One region of the Kitasatospora sp. NPDC028055 genome, then DNA from elsewhere that is predicted to be linked to it. Evidence: riboswitches for the same ligand, from Rfam matches in the RefSeq annotation. Region 1 holds a riboswitch; the other holds the start of a gene.
The links. Region 1 has a riboswitch for magnesium ahead of AB0F71_RS26165 (NRAMP family divalent metal transporter). Riboswitches for the same ligand answer to the same signal wherever they lie in the genome.
Positions count from the first base shown of each region.

Region 2: it holds a riboswitch for magnesium, as region 1 does, so the genes downstream of both, AB0F71_RS32015 (hypothetical protein) here and AB0F71_RS26165 (NRAMP family divalent metal transporter) in region 1, are expected to answer to the same signal.

Region 1 is NZ_JBEZXE010000030.1:83,399-90,632, forward strand. Features, by position in the region: gene AB0F71_RS26155 (FtsX-like permease family protein) at 1-2,693, opposite strand, end outside; gene AB0F71_RS26160 (ABC transporter ATP-binding protein) at 2,690-3,469, opposite strand; M-box (ykoK) riboswitch at 3,638-3,814, shown strand; gene AB0F71_RS26165 (NRAMP family divalent metal transporter) at 4,181-5,869, shown strand; gene AB0F71_RS26170 (MgtC/SapB family protein) at 6,060-6,794, shown strand; gene AB0F71_RS26175 (YoaK family protein) at 6,853-7,234, shown strand, end outside.
Region 2 is NZ_JBEZXE010000045.1:9,066-16,299, forward strand. Features, by position in the region: gene AB0F71_RS32000 (nitrate/sulfonate/bicarbonate ABC transporter ATP-binding protein) at 1-888, opposite strand, end outside; gene AB0F71_RS32005 (ABC transporter permease subunit) at 900-2,666, opposite strand; partial or broken gene AB0F71_RS32010 (glyoxalase) at 2,763-2,948, opposite strand; gene AB0F71_RS32015 (hypothetical protein) at 2,958-3,203, opposite strand; M-box (ykoK) riboswitch at 3,524-3,701, opposite strand; gene AB0F71_RS32020 (DUF3533 domain-containing protein) at 3,874-5,199, shown strand; gene AB0F71_RS32025 (FdhF/YdeP family oxidoreductase) at 5,240-7,234, opposite strand, start outside.

The DNA of each region.
Region 1 (7,234 bases):
GCGAGCAGCCCGGCCACCACCGGCAGCACCAGGACCACCAGCAGCAGTTCCCCCCAGGGCGCGGTGAGCAGCATCGGCTTCGAACCGAACCCGCTGGCCCGGGACTTCAACAGCCCCACCGCCGGGACGAAGCCGTTCGCCGCCCCGAGCAGCGCCCCGAGCAGCGCGATCAGTGCGCACTGCAGGCCCGCCATGGTCCGGCGGATCCGCGGCGGTGCGCCGACCGCGGCCAGGGTGGCCTGGTCCTGCCGGGAGTCGGCGGCCGCGAGCCCGGTGGCGATCCCGGCCGCGCCGAGCACGACCAGTCCGGCGAAGCCGCTGAGGGCGAGGGTGAGCGCGTCGCTCTTGGGCTGGTAGCCGCGCTCGACGTCCAGCTCGGCATAGTGGTCCAGCCGGGCGGCGGCGGCCGCGGCCCGCTGCTGGGCCTTGCGGTCGGGCGGGGTGGCCGGTCGCCAGACGGCGCCCTGGGGTGCCGAGGCGAGGCCGAGCCTGCTCAGCGCCGTGGTCGGCAGCAGGCCCTGGGCGTAGCGGGCGGCGTCCGGGTCGTCGACCAGCACCGCGTCCACCGGGACTTCCTGGAGGTCGGGCTTGGGGACCTGCCCGGGCTGCAGTGGGGCGCCGCCGCCCCCGCGCAGCAGCAGCACGGCCTTGCCGTCGGCGCCGATCAGCGACCGGTCGAAGACCAGCAGCTTCCCGGCGGCCAGCGCCTGCTCGGCCGCCTGGTCCCGGACGTCGAACAGGTTGTGCAGCACGGTGGCGTCCCCGGTGGCGAGGTGCGGGATCGCCGCGAGCCGGCGCAGCTCCACCGGGCCCTTGAGGGTGACGGTGCTGGAGCAGTTGTCGCAGAACTTGTAGAGGGCCTGGCCGACTTCGGCGCGCGGGCCGAGCCCGGAGAGCTGCTTCTCCACCTCGGCCAGCAGCTGGGCGGACTCCGGGCCCTCCCGGTGGCTGATCAGCTGGACGGCGCCGTACGGGGCCTCCGGCCGGTAGTCGCGCCGGTTCTCGGCGTCCGTGCTCGTGCTGTACACCCCGATGGCGACGGCTCCGGCCACGGCGGCCATCACCGCGGCGACGGCCGGTGCGGTGCGCGAGCGGTTGCGGGCGGAGTCGCGCAGCGCCAGCCGGGGGCCGAGCGGCAGCCGCCCCGCGAGCCGGCCGAACAGGGCGACCAGGACGGGTGTGCAGGCGAGCAGCCCGAGTTCGGCGCAGACCGAGCCGACCAGCACGGTGAGGGTGCGGGCGTCGTAGGTGCTGACCACGGGCGAGCCGTGCTGGACGGCGCCCGCGCCGTACATCGCGATCGCGCCGCCGCCGAGGAGCAGCGCCACGCCGAGCACGGTGACCAGGCGGTTGGGTGACCGGACGGTGTCCCGCCCGGTGAGGCCGGCGGTGACGCTGCGCCGGGCGGCCTGCCAGGCCGGCAGTGCGGCCGCGAGTAGGGCGGTGACCACGCCGATCCCGCCGATGGCCAGCAGGTCCACCGGGGGGAGGGCGAAGTGGCCGAAGCGGGCGCCGCCGACCTCCTCGATCACCGACCGCAGCGCGGCGACCAGTCCGGTGCCGACCGCCACACCGAGGGCCGCCCCGGCCAGGCCGAGCACCAGGCCGCCGCCGAGCACCACCGCGCCGATGTGGGTGCGCCGGCCGCCCGCGGCGCCGAGCAGTGCGAGCTGGCGGCGGGAGCGGCGGGCGCCGACCGCGAAGGCGGGGCCGGCGAGCAGGGCGACCTCCAGCAGCCCCATGCCGGTGACGGTGGCGACCACGACCTTGGTGCTGTTGCCGCCGGCGGGGTCGCGGTAGACGGTGGAGTCCCGGTAGTAGGGGACGGCGCCGTACGGCGGTGGGTCGAGCGCGACGGCGCGTGCGGTGAGGGTGTAGCCGTGGGCGTTGAACGACTGGACGGTGGCCCAGTCCAGGGTCGCCCCGCCCGGAAGGTGCACCAGCCAGGAGCTGTGGTTGGTGCGGCCCTGCCCGGGGGCGGGCTGTCCGGGTTCCGCCGCGGCGGCCAGCTGGTCGAGCAACTCGCCGGGCCGGGCGATGAGTTCGACCCGGTTGAGGTCGTCCGGGTACTCCACCAGGCCGGTGATGCGGAAGGTGGTCCGCTCCAGTCCCTGGACGGTGGTGTCGCTGCCGAGCCGGAGCCCGGAGTGGTCCAGGAAGGCCTGGGTGACGGCGAGTTCGTGCGGTGCGCCGGGTGCGCGGCCCTTGACTAGGTCGACCCGGCCGCGCCAGACCGGGTCGCCCAGGTCGGCCTCGGCGGTGAGGGTGCGGACCAGGCCCTCGGGTGAGCTCGCGCCGGTCTCCGGGCCGGTCCGGACCGGGGTGAGCGCGCTGCCGGGCGGCAGCAGCGAGCCGACCAGGGCGGTCGGGTCGGTGCTCGCGCCCTTGAGCTGCTCGGGCGTGGGCTGTTGCCCGGGCCGCGGCTGGACGGCGAACGCGCCGTCCTCGGCGATCGGGGCCTGTTCGACGGTCTGGCCCGGGCTGACCGCGGTGACCAGCGCGTCCGCGCCGCCCACCACCCGCTCGACCCGCTCGGCGGGGGACAGTTGGCCGCTGCGGTGGACCACGTCGGCGCCGGTGACGCCGAGCACGGGCAGCGCGATCATGGCCACGATCAGGGCGCTGCGCCCCTTGGCCCGCAGGGCGTCGCGCCGGGCGATCCGCAGCGCGAGCTTCCACGCTCCCAACTTCATCGGGCCACCTCGCCGAAGGAGCCGAAGGAGTGGTCGCGGTGGACGGCGGCCTGGCAGCTGCCGGAGCGGCGTCCGACGCTCTCCGAGGCGACCGCACCGTCCCGCAGGTGGACCACCCGGTCGGCCCAACTGGCGTGCGAGGCCTCGTGGGTGACCATCATGGCGGCCGCCCCGGCGTCGCAGCGGGCGCGCAGCACGGCGAGCACGGCGTCGCCGGTGGCGGAGTCGAGCGCCCCCGTGGGTTCGTCGGCGAGGACGAGGCGGCGTTCGCCGATCAGGGCGCGGGCGATGGCGACGCGCTGCTGCTGGCCGCCGGACATGTCGTCGGGGAAGCGGTCGGCCAGCTCGCCGATGCCCAGTTCCTCCAGGGCGGCGAGGGCCTCCCGGCGGGCGGTGCGTCCGGAGACGCCGTCGAGTTCGCGCGGCAGGGCGATGTTCTCGGCGGCGGTGAGCGCCGGGATCAGGTTGTAGTCCTGGAAGACGTAGCCGACGGAGCGCCGCCGCAGGTCGGCGAGCTTGCCCCGGCTGAGGCCGCCGAGGGTCACGCCCTCGACCAGCACCTCGCCGCCGCTGGGCAGGTCCAGCCCGCCGGCCAGGGTGAGCAGGGTCGACTTGCCTGAGCCGGAGGGCCCCATCACGGCGACGAACTCGCCGGCGTGGACGGTCAGGTCGACCTCGCGCAGGGCGTGCACCTCGGCGGCGCCGCGGCCGTGCACCCGGGAGACCCCGGCCAGCTGCAGGACGGGCGCGGGTCGGCTCGGATCGATGTGGGACATGGTTCCCCCTCGTGAGCTGTTCAGCTGCATATGTCGGTGAACTATATATGCCGGTGGGGGATGAGCAAGTCGCCGCAGGTTTGGTCAAGGTTCTACAAAGCTGTCGAAGATCAGCCGAAAAGGTGACTCGGGGTCGCCGTGCCGGGTCTATGCTTTGGGAGGTTTGAAAAGGCACCTCGTTCGGTGAGGCGTCTTCACGGACACAGGCCACTGACCCGACGACGTCGAGAGACGCCCAGGTTCAGGACAGGTCTTCCCGAGTTAAGGGTTGACCCCAAGTGGCTTCCGGCCGATCCGGCTGGACACGCCGTGGAGTGCCAAAGCTCTGACGAGTTGGGGTGTACCGGTCGTCGAAGACCGGTGTGCTCCTTGCCGTGTCGTGATGCGGCGCACAGACGGTGCGCCCCCGACCGGGAGGAGGCGAGAGACATGGACTGCGATAGTCCGGGCCACAGTAGCCCCTACCTCCGCATGCTCTCGAACACCTCCGGCACGCGGTAACAACCTTCCCTGCGCGTTCACCCGACGCTTCGTCCTGCGCTCAACCATGCCCGGACGCAGGTCGACTGACGCGTCGTCAGCATCATCGTGCCCGCACGGCCGCCGCCGCTCAGCGTCGCCGTACGGCCGTGGATGCCGTGCGCCCGCAGGGAGGCTTGCCGCTGCGTGCCCCCTGACGCCCCCTCAAGGTAGGGGGAGGGAGGCCCCGCCATGACCAACGTGATGCTGGACCCGAAGGTCCCCACCGCCGCCACAGTCCCCACCGCCCCCGCAGCGCCCGTCGCGCCCGCCAAGTCCGCCGTGCTGGACGACGCCCACGTCGGCGACATCAAGGGCGCGCTCGGCACCATCCGGCTCGACGACACCACCCCCCGCCACGGACTCTCCGCCCGGCTCAAGACCCTGCTGGCGATCGTCGGCCCCGGCCTGATCGTGATGGTCGGCGACAACGACGCCGGCGCCTTCTCCACCTACGGCCAGGCCGGCCAGAACTACGGCACCCAGCTGCTGTGGACGCTGCTCCTGCTCGTCCCGGTGCTGTACGTCAACCAGGAGATGGTGCTGCGCCTGGGCGCGGTCACCGGCGTCGGCCACGCCCGGCTGATCCTGGAGCGGTTCGGCAAGTTCTGGGGCGCGTTCAGCGTCATCGACCTCTTCCTGCTCAACGCCCTCACCCTGGTCACCGAGTTCATCGGCGTCACCATGGCGGCCGGGTACCTGGGCCTGCCCAAGGTCCTCTCCGTCGTCCTGGCGGCGGCGATCATCATCGCCTCGGCCTTCACCGGCTCCTTCCAGCGCTTCGAGCGGGTCGCCATCACGCTCTGCGTCGGCTCGCTGCTGCTGGTCCCGATCTACTTCATGGTCCACCCCAAGACCTCGCAGCTGGCCCACGACTTCGTGACGCCGCAGATGCCCGGCGGCGCCGGCCAGCTCGCGGCCGTCATGATGGTCATCATCTCGATCGTCGGCACCACCGTCGCCCCCTGGCAGCTGTTCTTCCAGCAGTCGTACGTCATCGACAAGCGGATCACCCCGCGTTTCATGAAGTACGAGAAGGTCGACCTGTGGATCGGCATCGCGATCGTGATCATCGGCGCCGCCGCGCTGATCGGCCTCACGGCGGCGGCCTTCGCCGGCACCGACGGCTTCGGCCAATTCTCCGACACGGCCGCCGTCGCCAAGGGCATCGAGGACAAGGCCGGCCACCTGGCGGGCGTGCTGTTCGCCATCGCCCTGCTGGACGCCTCGATCATCGGCGCCTTCGCCGTCTCGCTCTCCACCGCCTACGCCATCGGCGACGTCTTCGGCATCAAGCACTCCCTGCACCGCGGGGTCAAGGGCGCCAAGGGCTTCTACGCCGTCTACGCCGGACTGGTGGCCGTCGCCGCGACGATCACCCTGCTGTCCAACGGCTACACCCAGGGCCTGATCACCCAGTTCGTCCAGGTGCTGGCCGGGGTGCTGCTGCCCTCCGCCACCGTCTTCCTGCTGCTGCTCTGCAACGACCGGGCCGTGCTCGGCCCCTGGGCCAACGGGCCCCGGACCAACGCCTTCACCTCCACGGTGGTCGGCGTCCTGGTGATGCTCTCGCTGATCCTCACCGCGTCGGTGGTCTGGCCGGGCATCAGCTCGGACGCGATCCTGTGGATCATGGGCAGCTGCGGCATGGTCGGGGTCCTGGTCGCGGGCTACTTCTTCACCGCCGGCCGTACCGGCACCAAGGAGGACCCCATCGACCGCACCGGCCGGGAGGACTGGCGGATGCCCCCGCTGGAGACGCTGAGCCAGCCGGCGATGTCCACCGCCCGCAAGGTCGGCATGGGCGCCCTGCGCGCCTACCTGCTGATCGCGATGGTCATGGTCATCATCAAGGTCGTCCAGACCGCGCTCAACCACTGAGCCGCCGAGCGGAGCCCGTACGGACGGGTGGCGGGCAGCGGCTCGCCACCCGTCCGTACCTTCTGGCTCCGTTCCCCCGGCCCGGGGTCCCCGCGATCCCCGTGCTTCCCGTGATCCCCGCGATCCCTGTGGTCCCCTTGCTTCCCCTGCTGTCCGTGTTCCCCGTGAATCCCTTGGAGGAGGTGCCGTCGTGCACACCCTGACCACCGTCGAGTTCCTGGTCCGGCTCGCCACCGGCGTCGCCTGCGGCGCGCTGATCGGCATCGAGCGCCAGTGGCGGGCCCGGATGGCCGGCCTGCGGACCAACGCCCTGGTCGCCGCCGGTGCCACCCTGTTCGTCCTGTACAGCGAGGCGGTCGGCGACACCGGCAGCCCCACCCGGGTCGCCTCCTACGTGGTCTCCGGCATCGGCTTCCTCGGCGGTGGCGTGATCCTGCGCGACGGGGCCGGCGTACGCGGCCTCAACACCGCTGCCACGCTGTGGTGTTCGGCCGCGGTCGGGGTGCTGGCCGCCTCCGGCAAGCTGGAGCTCGCCGCCCTCGGCACCTTCGCGGTGCTCGCCGTCCACCTGGTGCTGCGCCCGGCCGGCCGGCTGCTCGACCGCTCCCCGCAGTCCGGCAGCGACCCGGACTCCACCGTCCGGGCCACCGTCCACGTGGAGTGCGACCGCAAGTCCGAGACCCACATCCGCGCCCTGCTGCTCCAGGCCCTGACCGCCTCGGGCCTCGCCCCGACCGGCCTGCGCGCCCGCCGCACCGAGGAGGGCGACGCCACCAGCCTGCGGGCCACCGTAGCGATCGGCGGGCAGGTGGCCCCCGCGCTGGAGCAGGTCGTCAGCCGGCTCTCGCTGGAGCCCGGCGTCCGGGACCTGCACTGGCACCTGGACGACGAGTCGGACGACCCGGGCAGCCCTGCGCTCGCCTGAGCACGCCGAGGTAGTAGAACGGACGGACCGTCACGCATACCCCCCCGGAGGCCGTCCGATGCTGAAAGCCGACCCCGAGCACGGACCGTTGGTGCCGATGCTGCTGGTGCTGACGCTGGTCACCGGGGTGGTGGACGCGGTCAGCTACCTGGAGCTCGGACACGTCTTCGTCGCCAACATGACCGGCAACGTGGTCTTCCTCGGCTTCGCCCTGGCCGGTGCCCCCGGCCTGTCCGCCACCGCCTCGCTGGCCGCCCTGGCCGCCTTCGTGCTCGGCGCCCTGGCCGGCGGCCACCTGGCCCGGCACCTGCCCGGCCACCGGGGGCACCTGCTGACCGCCGCCGTCGCCGCCCAGGCGGTGCTCCTCGCCGCGAGCACCGTCCTCGCGGCCGTGCTCGGCCACGGCTCCGACCCTGCCCGCTACACCCTGATCGGGCTGC
Region 2 (7,234 bases), on a different contig from region 1:
ACGGCCGGGTTCGGGCCGGCCGGCGGCCCGGGGGTCCTTGGGCCGGCCGGTCATGATCCGGTAGACCCGGTCGACGAGTTCGTCGAAGGCGGCGGAGTCGCGGTCGCGCGGCCGTTCCAGGTCGACCTCGACGGTCTCCCGGATGGTGCCGTACGGGCGGGAGCCGAGGACCACGACGCGGTCGGCCATCAGCACCGCCTCCTCGATGTTGTGGGTGACCAGGACGACGGCGCGGGTGGGGAACTGTCCGGAGTCCCACAGCTCCATGAGTTCGCCGCGCAGGTTCTCGGCGGTGAGCACGTCGAGCGCGGAGAACGGTTCGTCCATCATCAGCACGTCGGGTTCGACGACCAGCGCCCGGGCGAAGCCGACGCGTTGGCGCATGCCGCCGGAGAGCTCCTTGGGATAGGCGTTCTCGAAGCCGGTCAGGCCGATCAGGTCGATGGCCTGGTCGGCGGCCCGGGCGCGCTCGCGCGGGGGCACCCCACGGGCCTCCAGGCCGAGTTCGACGTTCTGCCGGACGGTCAGCCAGGGCAGCAGGGCGAAGGTCTGGAAGACGAGCGCGGTGCCGGGGTTGGCGCCGGTGAGGGGGGTGCCGCGGTAGCGGACGGTGCCGGAGCTGGGCGGCAGCAGGCCGGCCAGGCAGCGCAGCAGGGTGGACTTGCCGGAGCCGGAGCGGCCGAGCAGGGCGACGATCTCGCCGGCCCGGACGGTGAGGTCGATCCCGGAGAGTACCGGGAGTTCGCCGTCGGCGCCGGCGTAGGACTTGGTGAGGCCGACGGCCTCCAGCAGGGTCGCGCCGTCCGCCACGGCGGGCTGGGCCACGGCGGGCCGGGCGACGGCGACCGCCGGGGCGGGGGCGGGGCGGGAGGAGAACGGGAAGCGCATCGGGGGAAACCTCACTGGAGCGAGTAACGGCGCTCGGCCAGCCGGTACAACCGGCGCCAGACCAGGCGGTTGAGGGCGACGACGTACAGGCTCATCACCGCGACCCCGGCGAGCAGGTGCGGGTGGTCGCCGCGTTCGGTGGCGCGGGCGATGTACGCGCCGAGGCCGGTGGCGGTGAGGGTGGTGCCGCCGAAGGCGACCACCTCGGAGACGATGGAGGCGTTCCAGGCACCGCCGGAGGCGGTGATGCCGCCGGTGACGTACGCCGGGAAGATCCCGGGGGCGATCAGCCGCCGCCAGCGCTGGAGGCCGCGCACGCCGAGGTTGTCCATGGCCTCGCGCAGGTCGCTGGGGATGGCCATGGCACCGGCGATGGCGTTGAACAGGATGTACCACTGGGCGCCGAGGGCCATCAGCAGCACGCCGCCGAGGTCGATCGACAGGCCGGTGCGCAGCAGCAGCCAGACCACCAGCGGGAACAGGAAGTTGGCGGGGAAGCTGGCGAGCACCTGGACCAGGGGCTGGGCGATCCTGGTCAGCCGGGGGGAGAAGCCGATCCGCACGCCGATCGGCACCCAGACGACGGTGGCGACCGCGACCAGCACCACGACCCGGGCCAGGGTGGCGAGGCCGAGCAGCAGGGGTTCGCCGAAGACGCCGAGGCCGGTGGTTCCGGCGAGGTAGCGGCCGAGGTCGACCAGGCCCCAGAGCACGATGCCGCCGGAGACGACGGCGAACAGGAGGTCGCCGGTGCGCTGCCGGGCGCGGCTGACGGCGAGCGGCCGGTCGTCGGTGCCGAAGACCCGTCCGGCCCGGTTCAGGGCCCGGCCGAGGGGGCGCAGCACCCGGCCGAGCAGGCCGGGCAGCCGGGAGCGGCGCAGCAGGGCGAGTACGACGGAGCGCTGCACCTCGGTGGCCTCGGACTGCTCGTTCTTGAAGCGTTCGGCCCAGGCGGTGAGCGGCCGCCAGAACAGGAAGTTCACGCCGAGGACCAGGACGGCCATGGTGGCGATAGCCCAGCCGACCCGGCCGAGGTCGCCGGCGGCGATGGCGGCGCCCGCGTAGGAGCCGACCCCGGGCAGGGCATAGCGCTGGTTGTCGACGCTGATCGCCTCGGAGGCGACCAGGAAGAACCAGCCGCCGCCGAAGCTGAGCATGCCGTTCCAGACCAGGCCGATCATGCCGGAGGGCAGTTCGACCTTCCAGAAGCGCATCCACCGGCTGAACCGGAAGGAGCGGGACAGCTCGTCGAGTTCGCGCGGCAGCGAGACCAGCGAGTGGTAGAAGCCGAAGGTCATGTTCCACGCCTGGGACGTGAAGATGGCGAACACGGCCGCGCACTCCAGGCCGAGTTCGGAGCCGGGGAACAGGGCGAGGAAGCCGGTGACGGCCACGGTCAGGAAGGCGAGCACCGGCACCGACTGGAGGATGTCCAGCGCGGGGATCAGCACCCGTTCCAGCCGGCGGCTGCGGGCGGCGGCGTAGGCGTAGCCGAAGGTGAAGCCGATCGAGAGGACCAGCGCGGCGAACATCCGCAGCAGCGAGCGCGCCGCGTCGTAGGGCAGCCGGGCCGGGTCGGTGTCCACGGCGGCGTCGCGCGCGGTGGAGAACCGTACGGTGGTGCCCTGTCCGACCCGCAGGGCGAGGTAGAGCAGGACCAGGACGGCGGCGGCCACGACCACGTCCGCCCAGCCCGCCCGGGCCAGGCGGCTCGTCCGGGGCGGCAGTGGGCCCCGGGACGGGCCCGGGGCGGACTTCGGGAGGGACGGGAAGGACATGGCGGGGACCTCCGGCGCGCAAACCCGGGCAGTCTGCTCCCTACTGACGTCCGTACGCAAATGAACCCGCGCCCGGCCCGCCGCTCAGGCGGCCCGCTCCTCGATGCCGAGGTAGCGCCGGACCCGGCCGCCGTCGGCGGCGAACCAGCAGCCGCCGCGGCCGGTCAGCGGCTGGGGCTCGGGGATCTCGGCCATCGGCAGGACGTCGCCGTGGAAGGCGCGTAGCAGGGCCTCGCTGCCGGGCGGCGCGGAGAGCTGGACGTGGTCGAGGGCCGTGATCACTGCGGCCTCCTATCGGGTCTGCTGCCGGGCCGCGGTGACCAGCAGCCGGGCGGTCGGGGTGGGCAGGCCGAGGTGGTCGGCGATCCACTGGGGGTCGTGCCCGTGGGTGGCGAACACCCAGGCGGTGTAGAGCCGGTTGAGGCCGGGGGCGTCGGGGCCGAGCAGGAGCGGGCGGACCTGCTCCATCGGGAAGTCGTCCAGCACGGCCGAACGCGGCTGCGGGACTTTGGAGTTGAGTGTGGCGTTGGTGGTCATGACGTTCCTCCCGTGGACCCCGGGGCGGGCGGGGTGATGGGGGCGCGCAGCAGCGAAAGTCCTGCGGGCGGGCACGGCGAAGCCGCGGGCGGGGGTGAGCAGTGCGGACGTGTCGTCGGACGCAGTGCTGACGCACCGTCTGATGTGCGCGCAGGGAAGGTTGTTACCGCATGCCGGAGGTGTACGAGGACAGGCGGGGGCGGGGGCTACTGTGGCCCGGACTACTGCAATCCATGTCTCTCGCCTCCTCCCGGTCGGCGCACCCCGTGGTGCGTGTCATCGACGCGGCAAGGAGTTCGCCGGCGCGCGGAACGGCCACCGGTTCACCCCAACTCGTCAGAGCTTTGGCACTCCACGGCGTGTCCGACCCGCCCGGGCCGGAAGCCACTTCGGATCAACCCTTAGGTCGGGAAGATCTGTCCTAGCCCTGGGCGTCTCTCGACGTCGTCGGATCAGTGGCCTGTGTCCGTGAAGAAGCCTCACCGAACGAGGTGCCTTCTTCAAACCTCCAGAAGCATAGACCGGCGAGAGCGCGATACTTGCGTACTTGGTAGAACCTTTACCTTTAGCGAGGCGTGACAGCCGTCCGGGTGACGCGGGTTTGGGCGCGACGTGACGACGGAACGACTTCCCGCCGGATCCGTACCCGCACACGCAGCTGAGGGGTGGCATGGCGACCGCAGGCTCCCAGACCGCAGGACCTCCGGGGGCTCCCCGGCGAGCGAGGGCGCTGGCGCTCGCCCGGCGCCCGAAGCTCTGGCTCTTCCCCGGTGTGCTGTGCGCCCTGGTGGCCGCACTGCTCTCGCTGCTCTACCTGGGCGGCATCGTCAACCCGAGCGGTCACCTGCACCGGCTGCCGATCGCCCTGGTGAACGCCGACCAGGCCCCGCCCCCGCCCGGCCAGCCGGTCAACCTCGGCACCCAGCTGGCCCGCGCCGTGGTGGCCGGGACCCCGGACGACACCGTCCACTGGCGCCAGACCGACGACGCGGGCGCCCGCGACCTGCTCGCCGCCGGCAAGGTCTACGGCGTGCTGCTCGTCCCCGCCGACTTCACCGCCACCGTCACCGCGCTCGCCACCGGCGGGGCCACCCACCGGCCCACCCTCACCGTCCTCACCAACCCCGGCCTGGGCAGCCTCGGCTCCTCGATCGCCGCCCAGATCGCCCAGAACGCCGCCCACCAGGCCTCGGTCGCGGCCGGGCAGCGGCTGCTGGCCGCCGTACCGGCCCAGGGCGGCCCGGGCACCCAGGGCCCGGACACCGGCGCCACCGCTCGGCTGCTGCTCGCCGACCCGTTCGCCGTCACCACCGTGGTCGGCCACCCGATCGGCAGCCACAGCGGCCTCGGGCTGAGCGCCTTCTACTTCACCCTGCTCGCCGTGCTGACCGGCTTCATCGGCGGCAACATCATCCACAACGGCGTCGACACCGCGCTCGGCTACAGCGACAGCGAGATCGGCCCCTGGCACACCCGCCGCCCGACCGTCCCGATCAGCCGCACCCAGACCCTGCTGCTCAAGATGCTGATGACCGCCGGGATCATGCTGGTCACCACCTCCCTGGTGCTGCTCTGCGCGGTCGGGATCCTCGGCATGGACGCCCCGCACCAGGCGCTGCTCTGGGTGTTCGCCTACTGCGCCAGCCTCGCCGTCGGCCTCGGCGTGCAGGCGATCAACGCCGCCTTCGGCGGGATCGGGCAGCTGGTGTCCATGTTCGTGTTCATCGCGCTCGCCCTGCCGTCCTCCGGGGCGACCGTCCCGCTCCAGGCGGTGCCCGGCTTCTACCGCTTCCTGGCCGTCTTCGAGCCGATGCGGCAGCTGAGCGACGGCATCCGGGCGATCCTCTTCTTCGACGCCCGCTCGGACGCCGGGCTGGCCCGCGGCTGGGTCATGATCGCCGTCGGGGCGGCGCTGGCCCTGGCCTTCGGCTTCGGGATGACCCGCTACTACGACCGCAAGGGCCTGCACCGCTGGACGCCCCAGCCCTCGGAGTAGCCACTCCTCGGGCCTGGTGACGGTCGGGCCCTGGTGACGGTCAGGCCCTGGTGACGGTCACCTTGAGGTGCTTCATGATCGGCTGGTCGCTCTGGGTGCTGTGGTCGCCGATCGCGCACAGCACGTTCAGCTCCGGCATGTAGCCGGCCGCGCAGCCGCGCGGGATGTCGTACGGGACGGCCAGGTAGCCGTGCACCGAGCGGGTGGAGCCGTCCCGGGCGGTGCTGGTGATGTCCACCGGGTCGAACTCGGCGATGCCGCGCTCGCGCATGTCGTCCGGGTTGAGGAAGACCAGGGTGCGCAGGTTCTTCACGCCCCGGTAGCGGTCGTTGTCCGAGTAGATGGTGGTGTTCCACTGGTCGTGCGAGCGCATCGTGCCGAGCGCCAGGGTGCCCGGCGCGGGGACGACGTCGGGCAGCGCGGCGGCGGAGAACTCGGCCTTGCCGGAGGGGGTGAGGAAGACCAGCTCGCGGGCGGGCTGCTTGATCCGGAAGCCCAGCGGCAGCCGCACCCGGCGGTTGAAGTCCTCGAAGCCGTCCAGCACTTCGGCCATGGTGTCGCGGATCCGGTCGTAGTCCTCGATGTACCACTCCCACGGGGTGGGGCTGTCCGGCAGGGCCGCGCGGGCCATCCCGGCGACGATCGCGGGCTCGGAGAGCAGGTGCGGCGAGGCCGGGCGCTTCATGCCGACCGACAGGTGCACCATGCTCATCGAGTCCTCGACCGAGGTGGACTGCACCCCGGCGCGCTGGTGGTCCTTCTCGGTCCGCCCCAGGCACGGCAGGATCAGCGCCCGGCGGCCGTGCACCAGGTGGCTGCGGTTCAGCTTGGTGCTCACCTGGACGGTCAACTCGCAGGCGCGCAGGGCCTGGTACGTGTAGGGGGAGTCCGGGGCGGCGAGCGCGAAGTTGCCGCCCATGCCGACGAAGACGGTCACCTCGCCGCGCCGCATCGCCTCGATCGTCCCGACCGTGTCCAGGCCGTGGGCGCGCGGCGGGTCGATCCGGCAGACCGCGCCGAGCCGGTCCAGGAAGGCGTCGGACGGCCGGTGGTCGATCCCGCAGGTGCGGTTGCCCTGGACGTTGCTGTGCCCGCGCACCGGCGAGGGCCCGGCCCCCTCCCGGCCCAGGTTGCCGCGCAGCAGCAGCAGGTTGACGATCTCCCGCACGGTGTCCACCCCGTGCTCGTGCTGGGTGACGCCCAGGCACCAGCTGAAGATCGAGCGGTCCGCCTCGCGGTAGACCCGCGCCGCCTTGAGGATCTCCGCCCGGGCCAGCCCGCTCTGGCGCTCCAGCTCCGCCCAGGGCGTCTCCTCGCAGACGCGCCGGTAGTCCGCGAACCCGCTGGTGTGCCGCTCGATGAACAGCCGGTCCAACGCCCCGTCGTCGGCCGCCGACTGCTCCAGGAGCGCCTTCGCCATGCCGCGCAGCAGCGCCATGTCGCCGCCGATCCGCGGCTGGAGGTTGAGCGTGCTGGTGCGGGTCGCCCGGTTCAGCGCCATGTCGGTGAAGTCGTGCGGGATGATCGTCCGGGTCGCCGCCGCCTCGACCAGCGGGTTGACGTGCACGATCTGCGCGCCGCGCTTGAAGGCCTCGGCGAGCGAGGTGAGCATCCGGGGCGCGTTGGAGGCCGCGTTGACGCCCAGGATGAACAGCGCGTCGGTGACCTCCCAGTCCTTGAGGTCGACCGTCCCCTTTCCGGTGCCCAGTGCCGCCTGGAGGGCCCGTCCGCTGGCCTCGTGGCACATGTTGGAGCAGTCGGGGAGGTTGTTGGTGCCCAGCTCGCGGGCCATCAGCTGGTACAGGAAGGTCGCCTCGTTGCCGAGCCGGCCGGAGGTGTAGAACGCCGCCCGGTTCGGGTCGTCCAGCCCTCGCAGGGTGCGGCCGACCAGGGCGAACGCGTCCTTCCAGCCGATCGGCACGTAGTGGTCGGTGTTCGGGTCGTAGACCATCGGCTCGGTGAGCCGGCCCTGGTCCTCCAGGGCGAAGTCGCTCCACTCGGACAGCTCGGTCACCGAGTGCGCGGCGAAGAACTC